Regions from separate parts of the Microbispora sp. CL1-1 genome, predicted to be linked through region 2. Evidence: riboswitches for the same ligand, from Rfam matches in the RefSeq annotation. Region 2 holds a riboswitch; each other region holds the start of a gene.

Region 1 (5,356 bases), on a different contig from region 2:
ACACTGCCGAGACCGAGGCGGATGCCGGTGCCGGGAGCGCCGACACCACTGCCGCCCCTGCGCCCGCCGACGCCGACGACGCCGTTTCCGGCGCGATGGCCGACCCCGATGCTTCGGGTGGCACCGATACCCCTGACGGCCCGGACGGGCTCGACATCGCCGAGGCTGCCCCTGCCACCGGCCCTGCCGCTGGCTCTGGCGACGCCGCGATCGGACTTCGCGATGAGGAGCCTTGTGGCTGGGGAGCCGGTGAGCGCGGGGCCGGTGAGCGGCGGCCCGGCGAGTGCGAGCCGCGCGACACCACCGCAAGCACCGCCTCTGCTGAGGGCGACCACACCGCGAATGCCGGCTCCGCCGAGGACGACGACACCGTGAGTACCAGCTCTGCCGGGAGCGACGAGACCGCGCCCGCCAAGGGCGATGGGTGGGATCGCGGTGCGGCCCGGTCTGGAGCAACCCATGTCCGGCGGGGTGTGTCAGCATGGCCTGCTCATGGTGGCGGGCATTGGCACACAGCCCCTTCGCACGCTGCCCCTTCGGACACAGTCTCTTCGGACATAGCGTCTTCGGGTGCGACGGCTTCGGTCGCGACGGCTTCGGATGCGCCGCCATCGCAGGCGGCGCACTCGCAGGCAGCGCCTACGGAGGTGGCGCCTTCGGAGGCGGCGTGGCCGGACCCTCCGCCCGAGGACGCCTCCGCACGTCACACCCACGCCGGGCCTGGGCCTGCGGGGGACTGCCGGCATGGCCACAGCACGTGCCGGTGCGACGGCCAGGGCGCGTGCCGGTGCTGCGGCGAGGCGCGGTGCTCGCGTGCGACGCAGGCGTCGGGGACATCGGGACCGTCGGGAGCGACGCCCGGCGGGCCCGGACCGGAGCGGGAGACACCACCCGGATGGGCATCGGAAACGGCACCGGGAGCCGGGCGAGCGACACCGGAGACGGCGCAGGAGGCATCGCAAGGAGCCGCACAGGGGGCATCGCGGGGGGCGGCGCAAGGTGGGTCACCGGGATCTCCGGGTGCGTCGGCGGGCGCGATGCCCGGGGCGTTCTTGGGTGCGTCGTTGGGAGCGTCGGCAGGCACGCTGCTGGGGGCGTCGTTGGGGATGGCACCGGGGACAGCGCCGGGGTTGTTGCTGGCGACCGGGCAGGTGCTGCCCGTCTCCAGCGTGCATCGGCTCGCCCGGACCTCGACTCTGGTGCGGATCGTCATGAACGCCGAGGGACAGGTGCTGGACATGGGGCGCAAGGTCCGTCTGGCGACTCCTGCCCAGCGGCGGGCCATCTTCGCCCGGTATGCCACGTGCTGGGTCGACGGCTGCCCGCTCCCGGCGACCATGTGCCAGATCGACCACGCCGACAACTGGAGCACCGGCGGGCTCACGGACCTGAAGCTGCTGGGCCCGGCGTGCCAGTTCCACAACCGCGACCGCTACCAGCACCCCGAGCGCTACACCCGCCGCAAAGTCGGCGAAGACCGCTGGGCCTTCACCTACCACCGCCTCGGACAAGCCCGACGACTACACGAGTAAGGCGGGAGGCAGGCGGTGGAGGACCCACAGGCCGGCCCAGGCGACGCACGGACCGGCCCCGGAGGCTGCGGGCGTGAGGCGTGAGGCGTGAGGCGGGAGCGTGGGCGATGCGCAGGGCAGGCCCAGGCTGACGCGCGGACAGACCCGGCGACTACGCGAGCGAGGGGAGCGCCAAGACAGCCGGAAGCCCTCGACCGCGTCGGCACTCGGCCCAGCAGACCCCGCGCCGGCAGACACGCGCGAGCAGGCCCGCGCTGGCAGAGCCGCGCCGGCAGACCCCGCGCCGGCAGACCCGCGCTGGCAGAGCCGCGCCGTACGGCGTGGTGTGGCGCATCTCACCGCGGGCGGCCCGCGACCGTGAGGACCTGCGGAAGCAGGGAACGGCGACAGCCGGGATGATCCCCTTTACAGGCCATTTGGCCGTGTCTTACTTGTTATCTACTAAGCTTCCCGTGTGTCTCGCCGGTGAGCGGTCCTCAACCCGAGGACGACCGGCGACCGCCGAATCCCGGAAGTCATCGATCCCGGGAACCGGGGACCCACGTCTCTTGGGGTGAATCCGGACCATCCGGTAGGGCTACTCCTGGCCCGAACCCGTCAGCTAACCCGGTAGGCGGCCAAGGAGAGGAGAGCGTGGAGTGTCGGCTCCACCTGCCCACCCGGTCCGCGTCGTGTCGCCGGACCACCTGCCCGCCCTGGAACGTCTCCAGGCTTCCGGGGTGATGGCGCGCCCGTGACGGGCTGCCACATCTCCCGTTTCTGATTCCGCCCCGCCGTGGCGTGTCCCCGGACGGTCATGCCGTCATGCCGCACGCCCGCGGGCCGGTTCGTCATGTCTCGAAGCGCGCCATGAGGAGCCCCCGATTTCCACCGATCCGATAGCTCGACAGCTGCTCGACGCCGTACGCCCCGAGCTGGGCTACCGCGAACGAGCCGGGAAACACACCAAGTTCGGCGAGTGGTACGCCGAAAACGTCGCCAAGGACCCCGACTTCAAGGCCGCCCCGTGGTGCGACATGTTCGTCTCCTGGGCGGCCGACCGGGCCGGGGTGCAGGACCATGTCGGCGAGTTCGCGCTGACCACGCGGCACGCCAAGTGGTTCGAGAAGCACCACGCCTGGAGCGACAAGCCCGAGCCGGGCGCCGTGGTCTTCTTCGCCTGGTCAGGGTCCAAGAAGATCCGCGACATCGACCACGTCGGCATCGTCGAGAAGGTCGTCGGCCGGAAGGTCCACACGATCGAGGGCAACGTCGACGGCGTGTGGCTGAAGCGCAAGGTCCGCGACACGAGCACGATCGTCGGGTACGGCCTGCCGCGCAAGGTCAAGGTGACGCCGAAGACGCCGGTGACGATCCAGCCCATGGCGGCCGTGAACGCGAGCGTCCAGAGCGCCGCTGCGCCCGCCACCAGGAACATGGCGGCCACGCAGGGGAAGCCGCTCGACATCGTGTGGTCGCCGGGCGACGCCGTCCTGTCGGCCGGTCTGCTGTTCGCGGTGGTCTCCACCGCCGTGACCGGGATACGGGTCAAGACCGCGGCGGCGTCGTCCGACGGACGGCACCGCAAGCGCGGGTGACCTCCCCCTTCCGGATCTCCCGCCGCTCATAGGGACTCCAGCCCGGGCCTTGGGACCTCCGGCCCGGCCCTGGCGATCTCCGGCCCGATCAGGGGAACCTCCGGCCGGTCCGAAACGGCCAGGGCTTCGAACGCCATACTCGACGGCGCCACGCTCGTCGGCGACGTGTTCGACGGCGCCGTGCTCGCCGCTTCCGCCGTGGCGACTGCCACGGCGAGCACGGCGCCGGTCCGGGCCGTCACGGTGCCCTGACCCGGCATGCTGACCCGGCAGGTCAACCAGGCAGGCCGCTCAGCATGCTCTTCATCTCCTTGATCTCGGCCGACTGGCTGGAGATGATCGACTCCGCCAGCCTACGCGCCGGCTCGTAGCTTCCGCCGCTCAGCTCGTCGCGCGCCATGGTGACGGCGCCTTCGTGGTGCCGGATCATCATCGTGAGGAAGGCCCGGTCGAAGTCCCGTCCGGACAGCCCTTCGAGACGCCGCATGTCCTCGGGGGACATCATCCCGGGCATGGCGTGATGCGTCGGCGCCGGGCTCTCCCCGGGCACCTGTTCGCCCCAGGTCGTGAGCCAGCCGCTCATCGTCCGGATCTCGGGAGCCTGCGTGGCCTCGATCCGCCGGGCGAGCCGCGCGACCCGGGCGTCCGCCGCCCGGTCTTCGGCCAGTCGCCCCATCTCCACCGCCTGCTGATGATGGGGGATCATCATCCGGGCGAACATGACGTCCTGGTCGTTGTGGTCGGCCGTCGTTGTCGGCGGCGTTGTCGGCGGCGTTGTCGGCGTCGGCGTCGGCGTCGGCGTCGGGTCGCTGGGCGCGGTGGGCACACCGGGTGAGGAAGGCGTCGCGGCCGAGGCGGCGGTGCCGTACGCGCCGCCCGTGCCGGCCAGCAGACCGGCTGTCAGCAGGGCGACCGGCAGGACACGTCCGTTCATCGGCCAACACCTCCGTACGTCCCGGCGGCTGGTCGAGGACCGGCGCCGCCCCGCCCGCGGTGCCGGCGGCGGCGCCACCCCCGGTGCGCCGTCGCCGCACGAACCGTGTGGCGAACCTGGTCCTCCTGTCGTACCCGTGGAACGTTCCCGTCAGCCGTTGAACGTGATCCTGAACCGGTAGTTGTCGCCGTAGGTCGAGCCGCGGATGGTGAACGCCGCGCTCCCCGAGCTCACCCGGCCCGAGACCGTGGCCCCGGCGTTGACGGCGTAGAGGAAACGAGACGTGCCGAGATCGCGGCAGGGGACGATGGTCTTCTCGCCGTAGAAATGGTTGAACGTGGCCCCTTCGGCGCGGTGGCTGTCGACCAGCTTGCCGGACCAGGAGGTGCCCGATCGGCTGGTGACCCAGTAGCCCAGCAGGAGTTTCGGGTCGCGTACGTTACCGCCGAGATCGCGGGCCGACGCGGTGACAACGTGGGCGGAGCCGAACTGGAAGGATCCGAGCGCTCCGATGTCGCCCACATAGAACTCCCAGTAGAAGGGGTTGCGTTCGACCCTGCCCGCGGCGGACTTGCGTGGACCGGTGACGAATTTCGCGGCCGCCTTGTATCGGCTGGTGCCGACGAACCGGTGCTCGCCCCAGAGGGGACCTCCGCAGTAGTCGTAGACGTCGACCACCACGGTGGCGGTGCCACGATAGATCCGCAGGGCGGACTGTGCGCCGGCCGCCGGGCCGGACGGGACCACCGCCCCGAGGACCGCGGTCACCGAGACCGCTGCCGCCGCTAATCGGAATTTCCGTGTCTTCATGAGAAATCCCCTCCTTGTCGTGCCGTCGATCCGGAACTCCTCCACGGGCCGGCGGGAACCTCACCGTAAAAGACCGCCGTGGTCTTACCAATGACGTGTGCATACACGGTTGGTAACGCCTTGTGTCGATCCGAAAGTGGCGGCGACATAAATGACGGAGGAGAGTAATGACGGACTGATTCCGGGGCGCGACATACATATCGACCACCGGTCTGTTGCCCTATTCACCCCCATTTGTGGAGCGTTGCGCTCCTGTCCCTGATCATCGGGCGAGGTTGACATGCAGCCGTACGGCTGCCTATCGTTCATGCAGCCAAAGGGCTGCATGTCCGGGATGGGGAAGATGGACGAAGTGTTCAAGGCGCTGGCCGACGCCAGCCGCCGCAGGTTGCTGGACAGCCTGAACGCCCGCAACGGCCAGACGCTGCGCGAACTGTGCGCGGGGCTGGACATGGCGCGGCAGTCGGTCAGCAAGCACCTGGCGGTGCTGGAGGCGGCGAACC
Region 2 (5,356 bases):
AGGGCCTGCTCATGCTGGCGCAGTCGGAGCAGGAGGTGACCGCGCGCAAGCCGGTCGACCTGCGGCAGGTCGTCCGTACGGCGATGGAGCAGATCGACCTGCAGCCGCGCCGCAGGAAGGTCATCGTGCACGAGGACCTGTGCCCGGTGGTCGCGCACGGCGATCCGCTGTTCCTCGAACGCTGTGTGTTCAACCTGCTGGAGAACGCGATCAAGTACAACGTGCGGGACGGGGAGGTCTGGGTCCGCTTGCGGGAGGACGAGGCGGGGGTGAGCGTGACGGTGGAGAACACCGGGCCGCCGGTTCCGCCGTACGAGGTGGACGACCTGTTCGAGCCGTTCCGCCGGCTCGGGGGCGACCGGGTCCGCTCCGCCCGCGGGGCGGGCCTGGGCCTGTCGATCGTCCGGGCCATCGCGGTGGCACACGGCGGCGGGGTGGAGGCGCTGGCCCGGCCCGAGGGCGGCCTGGTGGTGACCGTACGCCTGCCGAAGTGAGCCGTGCGGCCGTGCGCGCCGTGACCCCGCGGGTCGCTCAGGCCTGGTCGCGGGTCAGGGCCAGCAGTTCGCGCAGCATGTCCTCCGCGAGGGCGGCGAGGGAGCGCTGCTCGTCCTCGCGGAGCCACTGAACGAAAGCGATCTTGAACACGGTGACGCCCGACTCCGCCGCCAGGGTGGCCGCGGGCTCGTCCACGCCTCGCGCGCGCAGGGCGCCCGCGACCGCCTCGGCGAGGGTGGCGAGCTTGTGCCGCTCGCGTTCCTGCAGCGCGGGGTTCTGGTCGATCACGGACTGCCGGGTTCGCGAATGATGCCGGCGCTCGTCCGGGAAGAAGGACGTCGCGGACCGCAGGGCGCAGGCGACGATCTCGATCGGCGACGCGTCCGGCGGCGCGGCCTCCACACCGGCGAGGAACGCCTGGGTGAACAGGTGCTGGTTGTGGAAGAGGACCTCGCGCTTGTCGCTGAAGTGGCGGTAGAAGGTGCGCTCGGTCAGGCCGACGGACTGTGCGATGTCCGTGGCGGTCGTCTGCTCGAACCCGTGGGTCGCGAACAGTTCGAGCGCGGCCTCCTGCAGCCGCTCGGCGGCCCCGGGCGCCCAACGCGTCATGCGATCAAGTGTAGTGATGACGGCCACGAAGGAGTACCGTAATGTCTGTGACTGACGTCAGTCACAGACATCAGTTTTTCGGGAAGTCGCTCCGCCCTGCCGGCGGTGCGCCGAAGGAGATTCCTCATGCGTGTTTTCGTCACCGGAGCCTCCGGATGGATCGGCTCCGCGGTGACCGATGAGCTGCTCGCCGCCGGTCACGAGGTCATCGGACTGGCGAGGTCGGACGCGTCCGCCGCCGCCCTGGAGGGCAAGGGGGCCCGGGTCCGCCGCGGCGACCTCGACGATCTCGACGGCATCCGCCTGGGCGCCCGGGACGCCGACGCCGTCATCCATCTCGCGAACAAGCACGACTGGTCCGACCCGGCCGGCACGGCGGCGACCGAACGAGCCGCCGTGCAGACCATCGGCGAGGCGCTGGAGGGAACCGGTCGTCCGTTCCTGCTCGCCTCGGGACTCGCCGGTTTCGCCCCGGGCCGGCCCGCCACCGAGGACGACCCGTCGCCGTTCCACGGCCCCGATTCGCCCCGCGGCGGGAGCGAGAACCTGGCGCTGGAGTTCGTCGAGCGTGGCGTGCACACCGTGAGCCTGCGCTTCGCGCCGACCGTGCACGGCACCGGCGACCACGGCTTCATCGCGATCCTCGCCGCGATCGCCCGCGAGAAGGGCGTTTCGGGTTACCCGGGCGACGGCGCCAACCGCTGGTCCGCCGTGCACGTGCGCGACGCCGCCCGCATGGTCGCACTCGGCCTGGAGAAGGCGCCCGCGGGCGCGCGGCTGCACGCCGTCGCCGAGGAAGGCGTCCCGACCCGCGTGATCGCGGAGGCGATCGGCCGCGCGTTCGGCCTTCCCGTCGCCTCGATCGCCCCCGGAGACGTGCCGGACCACTTCGGGTGGATCGGCAACTTCTTCGGCATGGACCTCGCGGCGACCAGCACCGCGACGCGCACCCTCCTCGGGTGGACGCCCACCGGCCCGGCCCTCGTCGACGACCTCGACACGGGCGCGTACGCGATCTCCCGTTGACGACGCCGCGACCAAGGGCGCGTCAAGCGAGGCCGGGAGATTTTTCCGGGTCCCGGCGCGGGGGTAGCGCCCCCGCGCCGGGCCCGCGGCGGAGGGCGGGGCAGCGCGGGATCGCCGTCAGGGGCGGGGTCCCGCTGATCGGGGGCCGCCTCACCGTACCCTTGCCGTCCGCTTTGTACCGGACTTGACGGGTAAAATCCCTCTTGTAGTTACTTGACCGGTCTGACCTGGTCTATTAGCTTTTAGGCAGCTCAGGGCGCACTTGCTCATCTCAATGGTCAAGAAGCCCTCCTCAGACCGACGCGGCCGGCCATCCCGGCCTGCCGCCCGGCCGCCGAGTCCGCGTCCGCGCGGAGCCGGGGACCCACCTCTCCTGGGGTGAATCGGCATGCGTGCCGTAGGGCGACTTCCAGCCCGAACCCGTCAGCTAACCCGGTAGGTGGCATGGAAGTAAGGGAGAACGCCCCACCATGCACGTCTTCACCACTTGGGTCCGCGCTGCCCTCGCGGGCGGAGCCCTCGCCTCGGCCGTGCTGATCGCGGCGCCCGCGGCGCACGCGGACAACCCGGCGACCGGGAAGGGTCCGGCGACCGCGCAGTCCATGCCGGAGATCGCCGCCAGGCTGCCCAAGATCACCTCGGCCGACGTGCTGAAGCTGGCCAGGAGCCAGATCGGGATCAGCGAGAACGCCAAGGGCGGCGGCACCAAGTTCCAGGAGTGGTACATGTCCACGCCGCGCGCCCGCGAGACCCTCGCCCGCGACGGCGGCAAGCTCGCCGACTACCTCAACGCCCCCTGGTGCGACATGTTCGTGTCCTGGGTGGGCCAGCAGCTCGGCATCGGCCCGGTGATGGGCGCCGACGCGTACACCGTGAAGCACGCGCAGTGGTTCGCCGACCACGGCCGCTGGGGTCACACGCCCAAGCCGGGCGCGGTGGTGTTCTTCGCCTGGAGCGGCAGCAAGCACATCGACGACATCAACCACGTCGGGTTCGTCGTCAAGGACAACGGCGACGGAACGATCCAGACCATCGAGGGCAACACGGGCGACGGCGGCGCCGTCGAGGCCCGCACCCGTCCCACCTGGCAGGTGGCGGGATACGGCTACCCGATGTACCCCGGGGACCTGTCCGCCTCCTCCTGACGGACGGCCTTCTGGCGGACGATCCATCGTCGTTCCGACGACGGCCCACAAGCGCGCCGGTGATCCCGGCGCGCTTCGCCGTCCTGGCCGGGAGCGTAGGGCTCCTGCCGAATTGACCTACGCGAGCGCGAGCTGCGAGCCTGACGGCATGCACGCGTTCGACGTCCTCGGCGATCCGGTGCGCCGCCGGATCCTGGAACTGCTCGCGGAGGGCGAGCGCCCCGCCGGGGAGATCGGCGCGATCGTGCAGGAGGAGTTCGGGATCTCCCAGCCCGGGGTGTCCCAGCACCTGCGCGTGCTGCGGGAGAGCGGTTTCGCGACGGTCCGGGCCGAGGGCACCCGGCGCCTTTACGCCGTCGACCCGGCGCCGCTCCGCGAGGTCGACACCTGGCTCGACCACTTCCGCCGCTTCTGGAACCAGCGCCTCGACGCCCTGGGCACCGAACTCGCCCGCGGCAGGCGCGAGCGCCGACTCCGGGACGACGCCCGTCCGTAAGCCGTGCGCGTGCAGATCGCCGCAATCTGCATTATTGGCTCAGAATCACCTGGCCGGCAGGAGTCACGCCGTGGTCATAGCGCTGCTGGGCGCTGGTTAGCGGAGCCGGCCGGGGAATCGGAGCCGCGACCGCGCTCGAGTTGGGCCGGCTCGGCTATCACGTGATAGTCAACTATCTGAGAGACGCCGACTCCGCGGAGCTGGTGGTCAAGCAGATCGGCGCCGCGCAGGCGGTACAGGCCGACGTGACCGACGAAGCCCAGGTGACCATGCTGGTACCGGGTGGTCGCCGAGCACGGGCGGATCGACGTGCTTGTGGGCAACGCCCACACCGCGGCGCCGCCTTTCGGCCCGCTGGAGCATGTGCCGTGGGAGGCGTTCGCAGCCAAGATCAGCGATGAGCTGGCCGGCATATACCACCTGACCCGGCGGGTGCTGCCGGTCATGCGCCGGCGGCGGTCCGGCCGGATCGTCTACGTCTCCGCTACCGCGGCCGAGCTGATCATCGGCAGTGCCGCCCAGTCCACTGCCAAAGCCGCGGTGAACGCCTTCGCCCAGCAGATCGCCGGCGAGACCATACGGGACGGCATCACCGTCAATGCCGTCGCCCCTGGCGCGGTTCGTACCGATGCCACCGCTGAGGTGTTCACCGATGGCATCCGGCGCCACTTCGGTGACCGGTCGGTGACCGGCACGATGCTGCGGCCGCAGGATTTGGCTCGCCCGATCGCCGCGCTCGTGGACGGCGCGTTCGCCACGGTCACCGGCCAGGTGATCCGGGTCGATGGCGGATACGGGCTGCTGAGTCAGTTGCTGGACGGCCTACCGGCCCAGTTCTCCACGGCTTCGTGACCCTCAGAACAGGGAGTGCGGCTCAAACCCCAGGTTGATGACGTCGACCCAGGTCACAGCCCGGGGGAATACGCTGATGAGGCGGTCGCGCTCATGTCCGAGCTCCACCGGCCGACGGGCCTGCGGTTGTCGGCGGGCCTGCGCGCTTAGAGAGTTGCGGTACACCGTCGCCATTCCGATGGCGAACCCATCAGGTCGGCGACGGTGATCGCGGGTGGCACGCGCACTGGTTCGGCCTGCTGTCGCGTGCTCAGCTTGGGCGGGCCTCGGGCCCGGACCGGCATTCGCGACAGGCCGAGGTCAGGCGCCGACGTAGGCCGCGAGGTGCTCGCCGGTGAGGGTGGAGCGGGCGGCGACGAGGTCGGCCGGGGTGCCTTCGAAGACGATCCGGCCGCCGTCGTGACCGGCGCCGGGGCCCAGGTCGATGATCCAGTCGGCGTGCGCCATGACCGCCTGGTGGTGCTCGATCACGATGACCGACTTGCCGGAGTCGACCAGCCGGTCGAGCAGCCCGAGCAGTTGCTCGACGTCGGCGAGGTGGAGACCGGCGGTCGGCTCGTCGAGGACGTAGACGCCGCCCTTGTCGGCCATGTGGGTGGCGAGCTTGAGCCGCTGCCGTTCGCCGCCGGACAGCGTGGTGAGCGGCTGGCCGAGGGTGAGGTAGCCGAGGCCGACGTCGGCGAGCCGGTCGAGGATGGCGCGCGCGGCGGGCGTGCGGGCCTCGCCGGAGCCG
Region 3 (5,356 bases), on a different contig from region 2:
ACCTTCTCCGATTCGGGGGTACGCGCTGATGAGCTGGCTCTTCGCGGCCGGATTCGTGATCCTCTTCGTCGGTCTGCTGGTCTCGATCGCCCTTCACGAGATCGGGCACCTCGTGCCCGCCAAGCTCTTCGGCGTACGCGTGACCCAGTACATGGTCGGCTTCGGGCCCACCATGTGGTCGCGCAAGCGGGGCGAGACCGAATACGGCGTGAAGTGGGTGCCGCTCGGCGGCTACATCCGCATGATCGGCATGCTGCCGCCGCGTGCGTCCGACGAGCCCGGCAAGCTGCGCAGCGTCTCCACCGGTCCCTGGCAGGGCCTGATCGAGAACGCGCGGGCGGTCGCGTCCGAGGAGATCCGGCCGGGCGACGAGGGCCGGGTCTTCTACCGCAAGCCCTGGTGGCAGAAGGTCATCATCATGACCGGCGGCCCGGCGATGAACTTCGTGCTCGCGTTCGTGCTGTTCGCGGTCGTGATGATGGGCTTCGGCGTCCGTGAGCTGACCCCCGTCGTGGCCTCGGTGTCCAAGTGCGCCATCCCGGCGGCCGAGGCGGACCACCGGGACTGCCGCGACAGCGACCCGCTGACGCCCGCCGCCAAGGCCGGTCTGCGGCCCGGAGACCACATCGTCGCCATCGGCGGCACGCCGGTCACCGACTGGGAGGCCGCGCAGCGCCTGATCCGGGAGCACGGCGCGGGGGTGACCACGCTCGGCATCGAGCGGGGCGGGCAGCGGACCGACCTCCAGGTCGACCTGATCGCGCAGGACATGCCCTCGCTCACCGACCCGGACAAGATCGAGAAGAACGTCGGCTTCCTGGGAGTGAGCCCGACCACCGTCGTGGTGAAGAAGGGCCCCGGTTATGTCGTCGGGCAGATGTGGGAGCTGACCGAGCGCACCGCCGTCGCTATGGTCAACATCCCCAAGAAGATGGTCGGCGTGTGGAACGCCGCGTTCTCGGGGGAGAAGCGCGACCCGAACGGGCCGATCGGCATCGTCGGGGCGGGCCGCATCGGCGGTGAGATCGCCGCCTCCGACCTCTCGGTCGAGAACAAGATCGAAATCTTCATCAACCTGCTCGCCGGGCTGAACCTCGCCGTGGGCATGTTCAACCTGATCCCGCTGCTGCCGCTGGACGGCGGCCATATCGCCGGCGGGCTCTGGGAGGGCGTCAAGCGGGCGTTCGCGCGGGTGCGCCGCAGGCCCGTCCCCGGTTATGTGGACGTGGCCAAGGCGCTCCCGCTGACGTACGTCATGGCGGCCCTGCTGGTCGTCATGGGCGGCCTGCTCATCTACGCCGACCTCGTCAACCCGGTCCGCCTGTCCGGCTGAGGGAGGCCACTCGCCGTCGGGGGCTACTCGCCCGTCACGCCGTCGACGCGCTCGCGCAGCAGATCGGCGTGGCCGTTGTGGCGGGCGTACTCCTCGATCATGTGGCACATGATCCACCGCAGCGAGTAGTGGACGCCGTCACGAGTGGACGCCTTCGTCATGGCGTCCAGGTCGGCGCAGGCCTCCTCGGCCGCCCGCGCCTGCTCGATCTCCGCCTGCCAGGTCGCGAAGGCCTCCTCGGCCGACGCGGTGTCCACATTGTCGAACTCGCCGTCCGGGTCGTCGGCACTGAAGTAGATGCCGCCAAGATCCTCGCCGTTCAGCCGCCTCCGGAACCAGGCCCGCTCGACGTCGGCCATGTGCCGTACGAGGCCGAGCAGCGACATGCTGGAGGGCGGCACCGAGCGCAGCCGCAACTGCTCCTCGGTGAGGCCCCGGCACTTCACGGCGAGGGTGTCACGGTGCCAGTCCAGCCAGGCGCGCAGCATCTCGCGCTCTCCCGCGACGACGGGGGGATCGATACGTGTGTCGGTCATCCCGGCATCCTCCCCCGGACCCGGCGCGTAGTCACCCCGATTAGCGGGCGGAGGCACCCGGCGGTTCTGCCCGTCCCGGCACCCCCCTCCTGAGCGCGGTTCATGACGTAGCCGAAGGCCGGGCCGCACGCCGGGCCTGCACCCGACGGGAGGCCGAACCCGGCCGTCTTGACTCGGATTCGGACAGGTAATTGATCAGACTTGTGTAATTGTGGCGAATGTGATCAAAATCAGTTCAGCCTTCAACTACTTGGTTGAAGCGTCACACCGTACGGATGAGGAGAGGCATGAAGCGCACCATCTCCGTTCTCACCGTCGCCGCCGGCGTTCTCGGCGTCACGCTCACCGGCGCCGGCCCCGCGCTCGCGGACACCTCCGCAGTGGACTGCTCCACGGGCGGGTACACCTACGTCGTCAACAAATACGTCCCCACCAACGTCGAGTCGCCGGCGGTGGACAATCGCCTCTACAACATCGCCGGTCCGACGGCGTACACGCACGAGGTCTGCCTCGACATCCCCGACAACGAGACGTTCACGATCGAGGTCCGGATCGGGCCCACGGGGTCACAGCAGGTCATCGTGGACGACAGGCCCGGGGACAAGATCTTCCGCTTCTCGCCCGGCACCAACACCTTCTGGCAGGTCTACGGCACGCTGACCGGGCCCGGCAGCACCTACCTCTACTACACCTGGCACGAGAAGCAGATCCCGGCCTGACCCGGAGCGGGCCGGCCGCCTCGCTCGCCGAGGTGGCCGGCCCACCCCGCGAGTGCCCTGGCAGGTCAGTACATCGAGATGTGTACGTGGTCGTAGTGGTTTGCGGTGATTCCGCCGCGGTCGGACATGAGCCGCCAGCCGGGACGGCCGAGGTTGTAGATGCGCTGCTGCCAGATCACGTACATGACGCCGAGCTTGGGGCCGTTCTTGATGGCCCAGTCGGCCAGGCTGTCGCCGAGCGCCTTCATCTCGGGGGAGGGCATGGCGCCGCCCGAGCTCATCATGAAGTCGCAGGCGCGCCCGAGAGGATGCTCGCCGCTGTTCTCCGCCCGGTAGCAGCCCACCGGGAACCGCAGGCTGAAGTGGTTTTCGACCTCGGTGCGCATGAACCTCATCCGGGGCGTGATGTTGTCGGCACCGCTGGGCAGCTCCGGTGCCCACGACCCACCCGGGAGCTTTCCCGGCGCGATCGGGATCAGCGCGTCGAGCTTGTCCTTGATCTCGTCGATGAGGTCCTCGGCGTCCTTGCGCTGTACGGCGACCGCCTCGGCCTGCGCCTTCAGTTGCGCGGTCAGCGTCTTGGCGGCGTCCGCGGCCTGCTGCCGGGCGTCGCGGACCCGGTCGAAGTGCGCGAGCCGGGCGGCCTGTTCCTCTTTGAGCTGGTAGTTGAGCGCGGCGGTGTTCATGTCGGGCAGCGCCATCGCGCTTTCGGTCTGGTAGCGCAGCCCGGCCATCTGCCGTACGGCGTCGCTGGCGGCCTGGTAGTCGGCCTGGGCCCTGGCCAGCCGGTCGCGAGCCGCCTTCTCCTCCTCACGGGCCTTGGCGAGGGCGACACGCTTGGCGTTGTAGTCGGCGATCAGCCGGTTGACCTTCTGCCGCAGGTCCGACAGCTCCTTCTTGAGCTGTTTCTCCGTCGGTTTGGGCTCGGCGACGCCCGGCGCCGCCGTACCGAACACGAGGACGGCGGAGGCGAGCACGCCGACAGCCAGGGGGAATGCGCGGGGCAGAGCCCACTCCTCTCCATCTGCCGACCGGGTTAGCTGACGGGTTCGGGCTGGAGGAGCCCGGGCAGGCGACTGCCTTGACCCCAGGTGCGTGATTGGGTCCCCGGTTCCCGGGCGGGGCGCCCGGGATTAGGCGTACCGGTTGTGACGGCCGGTGTCAGGGATACTAGTGGTAAAGAAACCGTCGCTGCCACCAAAGCCGCAATCAATCGGAGATCAGGCCGTTATCGCCTCGCGAAGCATCCGGGCGGCCTCCTCGGGCAGCACGTCGTTGACGAACGCGCCCATGGCCGACTCCGATCCGGCCAGATACTTGAGCTTGTTGGGCGCCCGCCGGATCGTGAAAAGCTGCAGGTGAAGGTAGGCGAGGTCGCGCCGGTAGGTGACAGGAGCCTGGTGCCAGGCCGCGACGTACGGCATGACGGCGCCGAACAGCCCGTCCAGGCGGCGCAGCACCTCGATGTAGAGCGGCGCGAACGCGGCTCGCTCCTCCGGCGACAGCGCCGGGATGTCGGGCACCTGGCGGTGCGGGTAGACGTGCACCTCGAACGGGTAGCGCGCGGCGGCGGGCACGAAGGCCGTCCAGTGCTCGTTGGCGGCCACCACCCGGGGGCCCTTCCGCTCGGCGGCCAGGACATCCGCGAACAGGTTGCCGCCCTGATGACGGGCGGCGGCGTTCAGCATCTGCCGGGTGCGCGGCGTGACGTACGGATAGGCGTAGATCTGCCCGTGCGGGTGCGGCAGCGTGATGCCGATCTCGGCGCCGCGGTTCTCGAAGCAGAAGACCTGCTCCACGCCGGGCAGCGAGGACAGCTCGGCCGTACGGTCGGCCCACGCCTCGACGACCAGCTCGGCCTGCTCGTCGCTCAGCGAGCTGAACGACGCGTTGTGGTCGGAGGTGAAGCAGACGACCTCGCAGCGCCCGATCCCCGGACGCACCTCGCTCAGCCCGCCCACCTGCTCGTACGAGCCCGTGTTGAAGCTGAACGACGGGAAGCGGTTCTCGAACACCGCCACCTCGTACGGCGAGGGGATCTCCGAGCCGGGATGACCCGGGCAGAGCGGGCACTCCTCCGCCGACGGCAGGTGTGTGCGTGTCTGGCGATGCCGGGCGACGGCCACCCACTCGTCCATCAGGGGGTCGTAGCGCAGCTCGGAGGCGAGCGGGCGCGGCGGCAGGTCCCTGGTGTCGATGGCGCTGTGGTCGGCGTCGTCGCGCCGGTCGAAGTAGATCAGCTCACGGCCGTCGGCGAGATGGGTGATGGTGCGCTTCACAGAGCGGTCTCCAGCTTCACGGTGCGATCTCCGGCTTTCACAGTGCGGTGTCCCGGGTCGGAGCGGGCTTACAAGGGGGTCGGTGCGGGTTTGCGAAAGGGGGACACGGCGGGCGCGCGGAGGCCGGGGGATGCACCGGGTTTACTACAGGCGTCGGAGGACGTGCGGCGGGCCGGCGTCACAGCGCGGTCTCCAGCTCGGTCTCCCCGGACGGATCGACGAGGAGGAGCTCGCCGGCGTGCTCCGACAGCGCGTCGCGTGCCTCCTCCGGCAGGCCGACGTCGCTCACGACCACGCCGGCCTCGTCGAGGGCGGCGATCGTGCTGAAGCCGATCGTCCCCCACTTGGTGTGGTCGGCCAGGACCACGAGCTGCTGGGCGGCCGCGATGAGGGCGCGGTCGGTCTCCGCCTCCAGCAGGTTGGGCGTGGTGTAACCGGCCCGGACGCTCATGCCGTGCACGCCCAGCATGAGCGTGTCGACGTTCAGGG

Evidence for each region. Region 2 has a riboswitch for cyclic di-AMP ahead of HCK04_RS31575 (CHAP domain-containing protein). Riboswitches for the same ligand answer to the same signal wherever they lie in the genome.
Region 1: it holds a riboswitch for cyclic di-AMP, as region 2 does, so the genes downstream of both, HCK04_RS19800 (CHAP domain-containing protein) here and HCK04_RS31575 (CHAP domain-containing protein) in region 2, are expected to answer to the same signal.
Region 3: it holds a riboswitch for cyclic di-AMP, as region 2 does, so the genes downstream of both, HCK04_RS26755 (hypothetical protein) here and HCK04_RS31575 (CHAP domain-containing protein) in region 2, are expected to answer to the same signal.

The regions. Positions count from the first base shown of each region.
Region 1 covers NZ_JAATEK010000016.1:536-5,891, forward strand. Annotated here, with positions in the region: partial or broken gene HCK04_RS19795 (DUF222 domain-containing protein) at 1-1,532, shown strand, start outside; cyclic di-AMP (ydaO/yuaA leader) riboswitch at 2,022-2,164, shown strand; gene HCK04_RS19800 (CHAP domain-containing protein) at 2,447-3,109, shown strand; gene HCK04_RS19805 (DUF305 domain-containing protein) at 3,384-4,043, opposite strand; gene HCK04_RS19810 (hypothetical protein) at 4,194-4,853, opposite strand; gene HCK04_RS19815 (SRPBCC domain-containing protein) at 5,197-5,356, shown strand, end outside.
Region 2 covers NZ_JAATEK010000037.1:52,017-57,372, forward strand. Annotated here, with positions in the region: gene HCK04_RS31560 (HAMP domain-containing sensor histidine kinase) at 1-494, shown strand, start outside; gene HCK04_RS31565 (TetR/AcrR family transcriptional regulator) at 532-1,104, opposite strand; gene HCK04_RS31570 (SDR family oxidoreductase) at 1,231-2,130, shown strand; cyclic di-AMP (ydaO/yuaA leader) riboswitch at 2,453-2,586, shown strand; gene HCK04_RS31575 (CHAP domain-containing protein) at 2,601-3,275, shown strand; gene HCK04_RS31580 (metalloregulator ArsR/SmtB family transcription factor) at 3,424-3,771, shown strand; gene HCK04_RS31585 (SDR family oxidoreductase) at 4,054-4,623, shown strand; gene HCK04_RS31590 (excinuclease ABC subunit UvrA) at 4,924-5,356, opposite strand, start outside.
Region 3 covers NZ_JAATEK010000026.1:91,357-96,712, forward strand. Annotated here, with positions in the region: gene HCK04_RS26740 (M50 family metallopeptidase) at 29-1,333, shown strand; gene HCK04_RS26745 (DinB family protein) at 1,357-1,869, opposite strand; gene HCK04_RS26750 (hypothetical protein) at 2,157-2,588, shown strand; gene HCK04_RS26755 (hypothetical protein) at 2,654-3,565, opposite strand; cyclic di-AMP (ydaO/yuaA leader) riboswitch at 3,600-3,738, opposite strand; gene galT (galactose-1-phosphate uridylyltransferase) at 3,809-4,867, opposite strand; gene HCK04_RS26765 (DeoR/GlpR family DNA-binding transcription regulator) at 5,046-5,356, opposite strand, start outside.